Regions from separate parts of the Burkholderia sp. F1 genome, predicted to be linked through region 3. Evidence: predicted binding sites of a transcription regulator. Region 3 holds the regulator's gene; each other region holds the start of a gene.

Region 1 (4,833 bases), 1.7 Mb from region 3:
GTTCCGGCTGAACGCCTTGAACTGCGTGTCGGTCGCGGCCTTCGTCGCGTCCGGCTCGTATTCCTCGCTCGACAGGTGCGTGCCCCACGGCGACAGGCTCGCGCCGCAGGTGATCCACAGGCCGTGCGCCTTCGACGTATCGACGTTGTGGTACTTGACGAGCTTGAGCGCGCCGCTCGCCGGATCCTGGTCGAGCGTGAGCACCGCGATCGGCGACGGCAGCTGGCCGTACTGCGACACGCTCGCCTGGTCGCGCGTCGTGTATTCGAACTGCACGACCGCGAACACCGTGTTGCCCTTCACGCCTGCCACGCTGGCGTTCTTCAGCGTCAGCAGCGAGCTGCCGTCCGGGCAGTCCGAATAGAACTGGCGCTCCTTGCCCGCGACCGAGCGGTCGATGATCGGCTGGTTGTTGATGTCGTAGTAGCCGCCCGCGAGGATCGTGCCGCCCTTGCCGTCCGGCACCAGGTCGCCCGTCACGAAGAACGGCCGGTATGCGAGCTTGAAGTTGCGCGACGTGCCGTCGGAGAAGGACACCGACAGCGTCGAGCCCACCGTCGTCGTCGCCATGGCCGCCGGGTTGTCGAGCGCGGGCGCCGCCATCGACGCGAAGCTCGCCGCGGCGAATGCCGCCGCGGCCGGCGTCGCAGCCGGATTGTCGTCGCCGCCGCAGCCCGTCAGCAGGGCGGGCAGCGCGAGTCCGGAAAGGGGAAGCATGGGCGCGCCGGCGAGAATCTTCAGGGCCTGACGACGGGAAGCATTGGGCAACGCGGGCATGTGGTGTCCAGTTTCGGTTGTTGGAAGCGTTGTCGCCTTCGCGCGCCTTGCGATCGCAAGCTGTGCGAAGGCGAATTGAAAACTGGACCGAAGTGTAGGGACGAAAGATGAAAGTTTTTTGAATTGAAGTTGTAGGGTTGCCGAGCGTTCGTTCGAATCTCAATCGCGTTCGGGCGTCGCCGAAATGCGGTGGATCGACAGGTCGGCGCCGTCGAATTCCGCCTCGCGGTCGAGGCGCAGGCCGACGGTCGCCTTCAGCGCGCCGTAGACGAGCGTGCCGCCGGCCAGCGCGATCGCGATGCCGCCGAGCGTGCCGACGACCTGCGAGCCGAACGCGACGCCGCCGAGGCCGCCGAGGCTGCCGAGCGCGGGCAGCCCGAACACGCCGGCCGCGATGCCGCCGAGCGCGCCGCACATGCCGTGCAGCGGCCACACGCCGAGCACGTCGTCGATGCGCCATTTGTTCTGCACGCAGGTGAACATCGCGACGAACAGCGCGCCGGCCGCCGCGCCCGTCGCGAGCGCGCCGATCGGGTGCATCACGTCGGACCCCGCGCAGACCGCGACGAGCCCCGCGAGCGGGCCGTTGTACGTGAAGCCCGGATCGTTGCGGCCGGCGAGCCACGCGGCGAGCGTGCCGCCGACCATCGCCATCAGCGAGTTCAGCGCGACGAGGCCGCTCACCTTGTCGAGCGTCTGCGCGCTCATCACGTTGAAGCCGAACCAGCCGACCGCGAGCACCCAGGCGCCGAGCGCGAGGAACGGGATGTTCGACGGCGGGTGCGCGGCGATCCGGCCGTCGTTGCCGTAGCGGCCGTGGCGCGCGCCGAGCAGCAGCACGGCGGGCAGCGCGACCCAGCCGCCGAACGCGTGCACGACGACCGAGCCTGCGAAATCGTGGAACGGCGCGCCGAACGCATGCGCGAGCCACGCCTGGACGCCGAAGCGCTCGTTCCACGCGATGCCCTCGAAGAACGGATAGACGAAGCCGACGATGATCAGCGTCGCGACGAGCTGCGGATTGAATTTCGCGCGTTCGGCGATGCCGCCGGAGATGATCGCCGGAATCGCCGCGGCGAACGTCAGCAGGAAGAAGAAGCGCACGAGCGCGTAGCCGCTGTGCTGCGACAGCGTGCCGATGTCGTCGAAGAACTCGACGCCGTACGCGATCGTATAGCCGATGAAGAAGTACGCGATGGTCGACACCGAGAAATCGACCAGGATCTTCACGAGCGCGTTGACCTGGTTCTTCTTGTGCACCGTGCCCAGCTCGAGGAACGCGAAGCCCGCATGCATCGCGAGCACCATGACGGCGCCGATCAACAGGAACAGCGTGTCGACGCCGGATTTCAGACCATCCATTCCGAGGCTTCCTTGCTCAAAAAACGGGCGAGGAACGCAAAAATCGAGCCAAGCTGGTGAACGGCTGCGTGGAATTGGTGCGGCGCGCGCTGCCGCGCGGGGCGCGCGCGCACCGGACTGCGGCGGTCGTCCGGGCGGGGCGACGTCGATCGCACGGACATGGTGCGGGATGTTCCTATCTGGTGCGGATGGGTGCGCGGTGGTGCGGCGTCGCGCACCGGCCTGGCGCGTCAGGCGCGCCGGAAGAACAGGCGCGGGCGGCGCAGTCGTACGGCGCAGGCGGACCAGTACGCGGCGACCGCCACGAGTCCGAGCGCGGCGAACGCGATCGCCGCGAAGCCGGCCGGGGACGCGTCGGCGCCGTCACTGACCAGTATGCCGCGCGCGACGATCAGCGCGGCCGTCCAGAAGCCGAGAATCCCCTGCGTGAGCAGGCGCGCGGATTCGATGCGGCGCGCGCGGCCGATCTCCGCCGGATGGCGCGAGCACGGCACGCGCAGACACAGGAACCAGGTGGCGGTCAGCAGGACTGCCAGGGCGATGAGCCAGTTGACGAGAAAATCCATGAATTGCGGATCGCGGGCGATGCAGGTCGGGGGTGCTTCACTTTAGGGCGATCGCCCGCGCGATTGAATCAGACGAATCCGAAATTGAAAGCTGTTTTTAACCCGAAGTGAGCGAAATGCGGCTCGCATCGGCGGTATCATCGACATCGTTTCAACCAGAAAGGGCCGCGCGGCGCGTGGCCGGAGAATGTAGATGAAGGTAAGTGAATGGCGAGTGAGCGGGCGCGGGCCCGCGCTGGCGGTCGCCGCCGCGTGCGCGGCGCTGCTGCTCGGAGGATGCGAAAAGTCCGGCGCGCCCGCGCAACCCGACACGGCCGCGAGCGCGGCCGCCGATGCCGCGAAGCAGGCGACGCAGGCGATCGACCAGGTGACGAATGCGGCGAAGGCCGGCATCGCGTCCGCGGCGTCCGCCGTGCCGCCGCTCTCCGCGAGCGGCCTCGCGTCCGCCGCGCAGGCGCAGATCGACGCGGCAGCGTCCGCGGTCGTCGCCCACGCCGCGTCCGAAGCCGGCGCGAAGCTCGCGGAAGCCGGGCGCAAGCTCCAGCAATGGAGCCAGCAGGGCGCGTCCGCCACCAAGCCTGCCAGCGGCCAGTGATCGGCCGCTTGCACGATCCGCGAAATGTAATTATTATGGTTACACATTGTCGCCGGCCGACGGTTCGGACCGGCGACGGCCGAGTGAGCAAGGAATGAATACCAGCAGCCGATTCGCGTTTGCCGTTCACGTGCTCGCCTTGCTGTCGATGCAGGAGGGCGTGCCGCTGTCGTCCGACATTGTCGCCGGCAGCGTGAACACGAATCCGGCGCTGATTCGCCGGCTGCTGTCGATGCTCGCGGCGGCCGGGCTGACGACGTCCCAGCTCGGCGCGGGCGGCGGCGCGCTGCTGGCGCGCGAGCCGGGCAGCATCACGCTGCTCGACGTGTACCGGGCGGTCGACGACGCGCAGTTGTTTGCGCTGCACCGCGAGGCGCCGAACCCGGCGTGTCTCGTCGGGCGGCACATCCAGGGCGTGCTGACCGACTACATCGGCGACGCGCAGCGTGCGATGGAAGCGTCGCTCGCCACCCGCACGCTGGCCGACGTGACGGCCGACGTGCTGAATTCCGAGCAGCTTCGGCTGCATCGGGCCGGCGCCGGCGGATGAGCGAATGACAAAGCGGTAAGCCGGCTGCGCCACGCGCGGCCGGTGCAACGGGGTGGATCACCCCATTTTTTTCGGTCTTATATGTAATTAAATAAGTTACATATTTTTTCTTTCTGGAGAATCGACATGACGCAACGTACTTTGAACATCGCACTGTTCGGCGCAACCGGCACGATCGGCTCGCGCATCGCCGCGGAAGCCGCGCGGCGCGGGCACCGCGTGACGGCGCTGTCGCGCACGCCGGGCGCGGGCGGCGACGGCATCACCGCGAAGGCCGCCGACCTGTTCGACCCGGCGAGCATCGCGGCCGCGCTGCCGGGCCACGACGTCGTCGCGAGCGCTTACGGCCCGAAGCAGGACGATCCGGCGAAGGTCGTCGCCGCGACCCAGGCGCTCGTCGCCGGCGTGCGCCAGGCCGGCCTGAAGCGGCTCGTCGTGGTGGGCGGCGCGGGCTCGCTCGAAGTCGCGCCGGGCAAGCAGCTCGTCGACGCCGAAGGCTTCCCGGACGCGTACAAGGCGGTCGCGCTCGCGCACCGCGACGCGCTCACGTACCTGCGCAGCGCCGGCGATCTCGACTGGACGTTCTTCGCGCCGGCCGCGCTGATCGCCCCGGGCGAGCGCACGGGCACGTTCCGCACCGGCGCCGGCAAGCTGATCGTCGACGCGAACGGCGACAGCAAGATCTCGGCCGAAGACTACGCGATCGCGTTCGTCGACGCGCTCGAGCAGGGCAGCTTCGTGCGCGAGATCGCGACCGTCGCGTACTGAGCGGCGGCCGGCGGCGCGGCCCGTTTCGGCGGGGGCGCCGCCGGTTGACGCTACACTAGGCGATCCGTGCTTCGCCAGACAGGATCGCAATTTGCTTTCGTTCTCCTTGCAATTTCTGGGCTGGGCAGCAACGGCCTGTTGTGTCGTTCTGCTGTCCTGCCTTGTCACAGTGCGCCGGCCGGTCCGGCCCCTTCTCGCTGGCCGTATTGCGGGCC
Region 2 (4,833 bases), on a different replicon from region 3:
GTGTCGCGCCCGCATCGGGCGCAGGCGGGCGCGACGAAGGCCGGGGCCTTGCCCGATCAGTCGAGCGCGAAGACATAGAGCGTGCCGCCGCGCGGAACGTCCTTCGCGATGTCGGCCATCGGGCCGCCCCAGATCGGGTTCGCGCCGCCGTAGCCGGCGAGCACCGCGACGTATTCCTGGCCGTCGACCTCATATACCGAGGGCTGCGAAATGATGCCGCTCGCGAGCTGCGGGCTCTCCCAGAGCACCTTGCCGGTCGCCGTGTCGAACGCGTACAGGCGGCCGTCGAGCGAGCCGCTGAACGCGAGGCCGCTCGCGGTGGTCGCGACGCCACCGTTCCATGGCTTCTTCGTCCAGTGGCTCCACAGCTTCTTGCCGGTGTTCACGTCGATTGCCGTCAGTTCGCCGTAGCCCTGGCTGCCCGGCTCGGGCTTGATCTCGAAGCCTTCGCCGAGATACGGCAGGCCTTCCTGGTAGCTGACCGACTTGCCGGTCAGGCTCATGCACGCGTGCAGCGCGGGCACGACCGCGATGTTGCGCTCCGGGTCGTACGAGATCGACCACCAGTTCTTGCCGCCGAGGAAGCTCGGGCAGGTTTCGATCGTCGTGCCGGCCTTCGGGAACTTCGATTCGTCCTGGATCGGCTTGCCGTCGGCCGTGTAGCCGGTGACCGACGTCGCCTTCACGAACGGCGTCGCATAGATCAGCTTGCCGGTCGTGCGGTCGATCGCGTGGAAGAAGCCGTTGCGATCCGCGTGGATGATCGCGTCGTAGTCCTTGCCCTTGTACGTGATGTCCGCGAGGACCGCCGCGTTCACGCCGTCGTAGTCCCACGTGTCGTTGTTCGTGTACTGGTAGTGCCACTTCAGGTTGCCGTTCTTCGCGTCGAGCGCGAGCAGCGAGTCGGAGTACAGGTTGTCGCCGGGGCGCAGCGCCGCGAGCCACGGGCCGGGGTTGCCGACACCCCAGTACAGCGTGCGGGACGCGGCGTCGTACGTGCCGGTCAGCCACGCGGCGCCGCCGCCGTGAGACTGCATGCCGTCGGGCCAGGTTTCGGAGCCCTTTTCGCCGGAAGCCGGGATCGTGTAGCGTTTCCAGACCTCCGAGCCGTCGTCCGGATTCAAGGCCATGATGTAGCCGCGAATCCCGTATTCGCCGCCGGACGTGCCGACGACGATCGCGCCGTCGAGCGCGAGCGGCGCGAGCGAGAACGAGTAGCCGAGGCCCGGATCGAACAGCCGCTTCTTCCAGACGAGATTGCCGGTTTGCGCGTCGAGCGCGGCGACTTCGCCGCCCAGCATCGCGACATAGACGTTCTTGCCGTACAGCGCGACGCCGCGGTTGACGACGTCGCAGCACGCGGTCTTGAACGATGACGGGCTGAGCTTCGGCTCGTATTTCCACAGCGGCTTGCCCGTCTTCGCATCGAATGCGTAGACGTTGTCCTTGGGCGTCGTCACGAACAGGTAATTGCCGTTGACGATCGGCGTTGCTTCGAAGCCCTGCTTGAGTTCGGCGGGGAACTTGTAGGCCCACACCTGCTTGAGATCCTTTGCATTCGACGGGTCGATCTGCTTGAGGGGCGAATGCGACCGGCCGTTGTAGGTGCGGTAGTAGGTCAGCCAGCCCGGGTCGGCCTGCGCATCGGTCAGCCGCTGGTAGGTCACGGCCGGGTAGTCCGCGGCCGCTTCGACGAGGCCGGGGGTCAGCGCGACGGCGGTTGCCGCCGCGATTCCGATCGTCGCCAGTCGGCTCGCTGAAGCCGAGAGTTTCTTCATGGTTGTCTCCTGAGTCATTGTGGCCGCACCGCCGCGAACGGTTCGTCGCGCCGGCACGGTGGGGTTCCGGGCCGAGTGCGCTGCCGTTCACGCAAGTCGCATGCCATCGCGTCGCGAAGCCCGCGCGGTGCCGCACATGGGCGCATCGCGCGCGGCGCGGCGTCGAAGGCACTGCGCGGCGGCGTCGACGCAGGTGTTGCATTCAGGTACACCGCGGTGCCCGAGGTGTTGCCAAACATGACAGGTGGCGGGTCGCCCGTGACAACGTGCCGCCGGCCTGATGCGCGCCGTGCGGCACTGGCATGGTTCTCGCTGTCCTGCTTCGCGCAGAGGCGTCGCCGCGCGGCGGGCAGCGCCGCGTGGCAGAGCGCGAACAGGAGACAGAGGGAAATGATAAGGAGACCAAAGGCATCAGGCCGTGTCGGCGCGAATCTGCTCTCGACGCTCGGTGCGATCGTGCTGTTCGGCTTGTCGCCGGCCGGCGTGCGCGCACAGCAGAGTGCGAGCGACAACGCTTCGTCCGGCCTCGCCGCGCCGCAAGCGGCGGCCGACATGCTGCCCGCGGTGGTCGTGGTCGGCACGACGCCGCTGCTCGGGATCGGCACGCCGCTGTCGAAGGTGCCGGCGAACGTGCAGACCGTGCGCGCGGCGGACCTCGACGCGCAGCACCGCGCGACGCTCGCGGGCTTTTTCGCGGCGAACCTGCAGAGCGTGACGATCTCGGACGCGCAGGGCAACCCGTACCAGACCGACGTCAACTATCGCGGCTTCACCGCGTCGCCGCTGCTTGGCACGCCGCAGGGGCTGTCGGTGTTCGTCGACGGCGTGCGCGTGAACGAGCCGTTCGGCGACATCGTGAACTGGGACATCCTGCCGACGCAGGCGATCGACCGGATGCAGCTGATTCCCGGCTCCAATCCGGTATACGGACGCAATACGCTGGGCGGCGCGCTCGCGATCACGACGAAGAACGGCAAGTCGAACCCGGGCGGCGAAGCGGAAGTGTCGGGCGGGTCGTGGGGCCGCAAGACCGCCAGTCTCGAGCAGGGCGGCAGGATCGGCTCGAACCTCGACTACTACGCGACCGCGAACGTCGCGAACGACGGCGGCTGGGCGGACCACAACGCGAGCCGCGTGCGGCAGGCGTTCGGCAAGCTGCGCTACACCGATGCCGACACGACGCTTTCGATCGCCGCGGGCGGCGCGGACAACGCGCTGTACGGCAGCCAGACGATCCCGCGCTCGTTCCTCGACAACCGGAAACAGGCGTACACGTATCCGGACCTGAACCGCAACAGCGCCGCGTACGTGACGCTGTCGGGCGACCGCTTCGTCGGCGAGCACGTCGAGCTGAGCGGCAACGCGTACTACCGGCACCTGCGCAATTCCAACCTCAGCAGCAACAACAATACCGACTTCGGATCGGTCGGCGCGGACGGCACCGTCGACAAGGTGCAGGGCACCAACGCGCAATCGACGATCGTCACCGACAGCTACGGCGGCAGCCTGCAGCTCACGCTGCTCGGCAAGCCCGGCGGGATGGCGAACCAGCTGATCGCGGGCGTCGCGGCCGATTTCGCGAACTCGCGCTACGTCGCGTCGTCGCAGGATGCGACTTTCACCGACACGCGCGCGGCGATCGGCATCGGCGATGTCGTTCAGCAGACGAATGCGAGGACGCGCAACGCCAACTTCGGCGTGTACCTGAGCGATGCGTTGTCGCTGACGCCGCACTGGACGCTGACGCTGTCGGGCCGCTACGACTGGTCGAAGGCGCAGATCGGCGACGCGAGCGGGATGCAGCCGCTGCTCGACGGCAATCACACGTTCTCGCGCTTCAACCCGGCGGTCGGCGTCAACTGGAACCCGGTCCCGGGCTTCACCGCCTACGCGACCTACAACGAAGGGATGCGCTCGCCGACTGCAATCGAGCTCGCGTGCGCGGACCCGGCCGCGCCGTGTTCGCTGCCGAACGACTTCGTCGCCGACCCGGCGCTCAAGCCGGTGATCTCGAAGACGTTCGAATTCGGCGCGCGCGGCCGCATCGGCGCGGCGACGACCTGGAGCGCCGCCGCCTACCGCACGACGCTGATGGACGACATCCAGTTCATCAGCAGTCCGGCGAGCGCGCAGGGCTACTTCCGCAACGTCGGCGACACGCGGCGCCAGGGCGTCGAGCTCGCGGGCCGCACGCAGCTCGGCCGGCTCGGCGTCGGGTTTTCGTACAGCCATGTCGACGCGACCTACCGTTCGTCGTGGACCGAACACAGCCCGGCGAACTCGGCCGCCGATGCGAACGGCAACGTGAAGGTCAAGGCGGGCGACCGCATCCCGGGCATTCCCGCGCACACGGTGAAGCTGCGGCTCGACTACGCGGCGACGCCCGCGTGGGACATCGGCGCGAACGTCACGTGGCGCAGCGGCGTCCATGCGCGCGGCGACGAGAACAACCAGGACGTGAACGGCAGGATCGCGGGCTACGTGCTCGTCGATCTCGACATGCGGTACCGGATCACGAAGCGGTTCGAGGTCTTCGCGAGCGTGACGAACCTGTTCGACAAGCGCTATGCGAGCTTCGGCGTGCTCGGCCAGAACTTCTTCAACGGACCGAACCACACGTTCGACGGCGCGAATCCGGTGCACGAGCAGTTCGTCGGGCCGGGCGCGCCGCGCGGCGCGTGGGTCGGCGTGCGCTATGCGTGGGATTGAGCGCTTCGCGGCGGAACCGCGTGGCCGGCTGAACCGGTTCCGGGCTTCGCGCGGTGCGCGCGGTTACGCGCACGGCATCGCCGCGAACATCGCATGGATTGCGCGGGCGACGCTGCGGGCCAATGCCGGGTCGCCTGCCAGATGCCCGGCCGGCACGCGCTCGATCCGGGCGGCGGGCACGGCGCGGCTGAGCCGCGCGACGTTGCCGATAGGGCAGACGGGATCGCGCATGCCGTGCGCGGCGAACAGCGGCACGCCAGCGTCTGCCGCGCGGCGTGCGAGCGCGAGCAGCCGGCGTTCGCCGAGCCAGCAGCCGTGCCGCAGGTAATGCGCCTGGATCCGGTAC
Region 3 (4,833 bases):
CGGATCGGCGAGCCGCACGAACGCGGCGAGTGGATGCTTGAGGCCCTTGATGCGCCCGTGCGGAATCGCGACGCCTTCGCCGAGCCCGGTCGAGCCGAGGCGCTCGCGCGCGAACAGGTTGTCCGTGACGGTGCTGCGGGCGATGCCGTTCTGATTCTCGAAGATCAGCCCGGCTTGTTCGAAGACGCGTTTCTTGCTGGTGACGGAGAGGTCGATGACGACGTTCTCTAGGGGCAGGATTTTGGCTAGGCGATTCATGTTGGCAGGCGATAGGGCGGCCTGGGGTCTCCTCGCGGCGGCAGACTGATTTTCCATGTTTGGCAATATCAAGGCGTTAGGCGATGGAGACCTGCAAGGCACGGCGACCGTACCCAACGCCCCCCGGCAATAACCGAAGCATTATAGAACACGGGCGCGAGCGTGGCGCGGATGCGGGCGGCGCTGCGCCGGACACAAAAAAAACCGCCCGGCGAACCGGGCGGCGTGGCGATGCGGCATGGCAGGTTATTGCGGCGGCACTTCGATCTGTTCGAACTGCTCGACCGCCGGCTGAAGCTTGATCGGATCATGCGCATGCGTTTGCAGGCGCTCCATGTGCTTCACGACCTGGCGGTCCAGCTTGTCGATCAGCAGGTCGATTGCTGCGTACAGGTTGCCGTTTGCGCTTTCGACGAAGATATCCTTGCCCTTCAGATGCAGATTGATTTCCGCGCGTTGCTGCTTGTCCTTTTCCTTGTGGTTGTCGACCGAGAGGATCACAGTGCCATCGATCACCTGATCGCTATGCCGTAGCACCCGGTCCAGCTTGGTGATCACGTATTCGCGAATTGCAGGCGTGACTTCGAGATGATGTCCACTGATCTTCAGGTTCATAGTGCTTCTCCAAGCGAGTGACCACGCGGCCGCATCGAGGCGGCGCTCCGGTCGACATGCCCGTGCCGCACGGTGCGGCAGATGGCGGACAGGTCGCCCGGCCAGTTCCCCGTATGCGCGGTGGCCGGAACACGCCTGCCGCCGGGCAGGCAGCAGGCTTAAAGAGACTTGCGCAGATTTACTGCCGGGATCTTGAGGGCTTCGCGATACTTGGCAACCGTGCGGCGCGCGACCACGAAGCCTTGTTCTGCCAGCAGTTCGGCAATTCGGCTGTCCGAAAGAGGCGATTTTGGGTCTTCGGCTCCTATCAGTTGCTTGATGAGGGCACGGATGGCAGTCGACGATGCGGCGCCACCTGTGTCGGTCGAGACGTGAGATCCGAAGAAGTACTTAAATTCAAGCGTCCCGAACGGGGTCAGCATGTACTTCCCGGTTGTCACACGGCTGACAGTCGACTCGTGTAGGCCCAGCGTATCAGCTATTTCCCGCAAAACCAAGGGGCGCATGGCGATTTCGCCGTGCGCAAAGAAATTCTTCTGACGTTCGACAATAGCCTGTGCAACTCGCAGGATCGTGTCGAACCGCTGCTGGATATTCTTGATCAGCCAGCGCGCTTCCTGCAGCTGCTGCTTGAGCGAACCCGCGGACGGATCGCCGCGGCTGTTGCGCAGGATGTTCGCGTAGAGATTGTTGATCCGCAGGCGCGGCACGACTTCGGGATTCAACTCCGCCTGCCAGCCCTGGCCGACCTTCTTCACGATGATGTCGGGCACGACGTAGTCCGCTTCGGCCTTGCCGTACGCGGCGCCGGGGAACGGCTCCAGCGAGCGGATCAGCGCGTGCGCGTCGCGCAGCGCGTCGTCGTTCGCCTTCAGGTGCTTGCGCAACCGCGTGAAGTCGCGCGCGGCGAGCAGCTCGAGATATTGCGACACGATCTCGAGCGCGAGCGTGCGCGTCGGGGACGGATCGAGCCGCAGCAGCTGCAGCTTCAGGCACTCGGACGCCGAGCGGGCCCCGACCCCGGCCGGGTCGAAGCTGTGCAGCAGCGCGAGCGCGGCGTTCAGTTCGTCGCAATCGACTTCGAGTTCGGGCGGCAGGTCGGCGAGCACCTCGTCGAGCGTTGCGGTCAGGTAGCCGTCGTCGTCGAGCGATTCGATCAGGAACATCACGAGCGCGCGGTCGCGCGGCCCGGCCTGCGTGACGCGCAGCTGCGCGGACAGGTGGTCGCGCAACGACGTCGCCGCTTCCTGGACCTGCAGCGGCGGCAGGTCGTCGTCATCTGACGCGCCGCTCGCGCGGCCGAATTCGTCGAGGTTCCATTGCGGGCCGTCGCTGTCGCCGGACGCGTAGCCGTCATAGTCGTCCGCAGCGGCCGGCTCGTCGCGTTCGGTGCGCTCGCCGGTCTGGCCGGCGCCGTTCGTGGCCGCCATCGGCTCGGGGTTCGACGCGGGCGGCGTCTGCGCGATCAGCGAACCATCCGCGGCAACGCGCAGCGGGCTCGCGATCCATTCGTCGTCGCTCTCGAGCAGCGGATTCTGGGCGACCGCCATCGCCACTTCCTGTTGCAGTTCGAGCGTCGACAGCTGCAGGAGCCGGATCGACTGCTGCAGTTGCGGCGTCAGCGCCAGGTGTTGCGACAGGCGGAGTTGAAGGCTGGCTTTCATGGCAGGGAGGGAGTCATACCGGGAGTTTGCCACGACCCAGGCGCCTTGAGCCATCCGCGATTACGCGCGGCGTCAGTCCTGCCGGGAATGGACCGCGAACGGGACTGTAAAACGGGGCGCGGCCCCGCGCGGCGTGACCGGGCGGGGCGCGTTCTCGACAACGGGTTACATGCGGAAATGTTCGCCGAGATAGACGCGGCGCACGCTTTCGTTCTCGATGATTTCGCTCGGCGCGCCGGCGGCGAGCACGGTGCCGTCGCTGATGATGTACGCGTGGTCGCAGATGCCGAGCGTTTCGCGGACGTTGTGGTCCGTGATCAGCACGCCGATGTTGCGCTGCTTCAGGAACTTGACGATCTTCTGGATCTCGAGCACCGCGATCGGGTCGACGCCCGCGAACGGCTCGTCGAGCAGGATGAAGCTCGGGTTGGTCGCGAGCGCGCGCGCGATCTCGACACGGCGACGTTCGCCGCCGGACAGCGACAGCGCCGGATTCTCGCGCAAGTGGCCGATCTGCAGCTCGTCGAGCAGCGCCTCGGTGCGCGACGCGATCGCGTCCTTCGACAGGCGCTTGCCGCCGTCGTCGTGCTGCAGCTCGAGCACCGCGCGGATGTTCTCCTCGACGGTCAGCTTGCGGAACACCGACGCTTCCTGCGGCAGGTACGACAGCCCCAGCGACGCGCGCTTGTGGATCGGCAGCAGGCTGATCGAGCTGCCGTTCAGCGAGATCTCGCCCGCGTCGAGCGGCACGAGCCCGACGATCATGTAGAACGACGTGGTCTTGCCGGCGCCGTTCGGGCCGAGCAGGCCGACGACTTCGCCGCTCTTCACGTCGAGCGACACGTCCTTGACGACCGTGCGCGAGCCGTAGCGCTTCTTCAGGTTGCGGACGACGAGCGAGCTGCTGGTGCCGGCCGGCTGGCGGTTCGGTAACGCATTCATTGGCCCGGCGCCCCCTGGATCGTGGTCGACGGCGCCAGCTTGGCCGGCGCGCCGTTCAGCGGGGCGGGGCCGCCGCTGCGCGGCGACAGCATCGCGCGCACGCGGCCGTTCGGGTTGCCCGGCGCCGCGACGTCCTTGCCGCCGCGCGCGGTGTAGAAGTCGCGCTGGCCGTCGTAGGTGACCACGCTGCCGTGCACGGTGTCGGCGATCGTCGACGTGCCCTGCAGGCGGCGCACGGTCGCGGCGGTCGTGAGGGTCGTCAGGTCCTGCTTGCCGTCGTAGTCGATGCGTTCCGAGTCGCCGTCGATGTATTCGTCGAGCCCTTCGCGCTTCTGGCGGAACGACGCGTGCTTCTTGCCGCTGCCGTATGAGGTCGCGTACTGATAGCCTTCCGGATCCTGCCGCACTTCGACGCGATCACCCTTGATGATGATCGTGCCCTTCGTGATCACGACGTTGCCGGTCGCGATGGTGACCTGCTTCAGGTCGTCGTAGGTCAGGTTGTCCGCTTCGACGTTGATCGGCTTGCCCTGATCGGCCTTTTCGGCATGGGCGAGCGGCGCCAGCCCGACCAGCGGGAGCGCCACGAGCGTCGCGGCGAGCGCGGCGCGGGCGACGCGCCGGGCGCCGCCGTAAATCTGACACGGGAACGATTCGTTCATGCAGTCACGCGTGGGATGAGTTACTTGGGTTGACCTTTCGAGCCGCCGGACGCGTCCGACGCGGCGATCGTGCCGCGCACGTTGCCGTAAAGCTCGATGACCCGGGTGACGTTGTTGTACTTCATGCCGTCGGTCGCGTTGACGAGCGACAGGCCGCGCTGAAGTTTAACCGGCTTTTCGGTCTGGATCACATCGTCATTGACGAAGATCCGGAAATGCTGGGAATCCGCCTGCATCTGCGGATCGCCGCCGCCCGCGGCGCGCAGGATGCGCGCGTCGTCGTACAGGTCGACGATCGACACGTCGCCGTTGACGGTGCCGCGCTTCGAGGTGGTCGTCACGACCGGCTTGCCGGGCTGGAACGCACGCATCGCCGGGGTGGTCAGGTCGCTCGACTCGGTGTCCTCGTAGTGGATCAGCTTCGCCGCGGTCAGCCGGTACTGGGTCGTGCCCGACTGGTCGAGCTCGGTCACCGAGAAGTTGTCCGCGAAATAATCGGGCGTGTGCTGCTTCTGCTGCGCGGCGCCTTCGCTGGGCGGCGGCAGCGTCGCCTGCAGCAGCCACCACGTGATGCCCGCGAGCGCCGCGACCGCGGCGAGCGGCAGCAGCTGGGTCCAGCGGAATTGAGGATTCATCCGTCAGGCCCCGCAGGCTTGCGCGAGCAGCGCGTCGTAGCGGCGCTGCGCGCGCAG

The links. The regulator sigma-54, encoded in region 3, starts transcription at its own class of promoters, with help from an activator protein. The targets are predictions, from matches to a motif close to TGGCANGNAANCTGCTTT.
Region 1: a site for sigma-54 is predicted at 2,173-2,190, ahead of ACFIMZ_RS06455 (ammonium transporter). Genes of this name have one in related genera too.
Region 2: a site for sigma-54 is predicted at 1,867-1,884, ahead of ACFIMZ_RS22015 (methanol/ethanol family PQQ-dependent dehydrogenase). Genes of this name have one in related genera too.

What each region holds. Positions count from the first base shown of each region.
Region 1 covers NZ_CP172421.1:1,324,449-1,329,281, forward strand. The annotation lists gene ACFIMZ_RS06450 (PhoX family protein) at 1-777, opposite strand, end outside; gene ACFIMZ_RS06455 (ammonium transporter) at 937-2,139, opposite strand; gene ACFIMZ_RS06460 (hypothetical protein) at 2,370-2,705, opposite strand; gene ACFIMZ_RS06465 (hypothetical protein) at 2,899-3,300, shown strand; gene ACFIMZ_RS06470 (Rrf2 family transcriptional regulator) at 3,395-3,850, shown strand; gene ACFIMZ_RS06475 (NAD(P)-dependent oxidoreductase) at 3,977-4,618, shown strand.
Region 2 covers NZ_CP172422.1:664,158-668,990, forward strand. The annotation lists gene ACFIMZ_RS22015 (methanol/ethanol family PQQ-dependent dehydrogenase) at 57-1,778, opposite strand; gene ACFIMZ_RS22020 (TonB-dependent receptor) at 2,169-4,487, shown strand; gene ACFIMZ_RS22025 (alpha/beta fold hydrolase) at 4,551-4,833, opposite strand, start outside.
Region 3 covers NZ_CP172421.1:3,602,042-3,606,874, reverse strand. The annotation lists gene ACFIMZ_RS17000 (PTS sugar transporter subunit IIA) at 1-315, opposite strand, end outside; gene hpf (ribosome hibernation-promoting factor, HPF/YfiA family) at 505-873, opposite strand; gene ACFIMZ_RS16990 (RNA polymerase factor sigma-54) at 1,032-2,537, opposite strand; gene lptB (LPS export ABC transporter ATP-binding protein) at 2,703-3,479, opposite strand; gene lptA (lipopolysaccharide transport periplasmic protein LptA) at 3,476-4,141, opposite strand; gene lptC (LPS export ABC transporter periplasmic protein LptC) at 4,162-4,776, opposite strand; gene ACFIMZ_RS16970 (KdsC family phosphatase) at 4,780-4,833, opposite strand, start outside.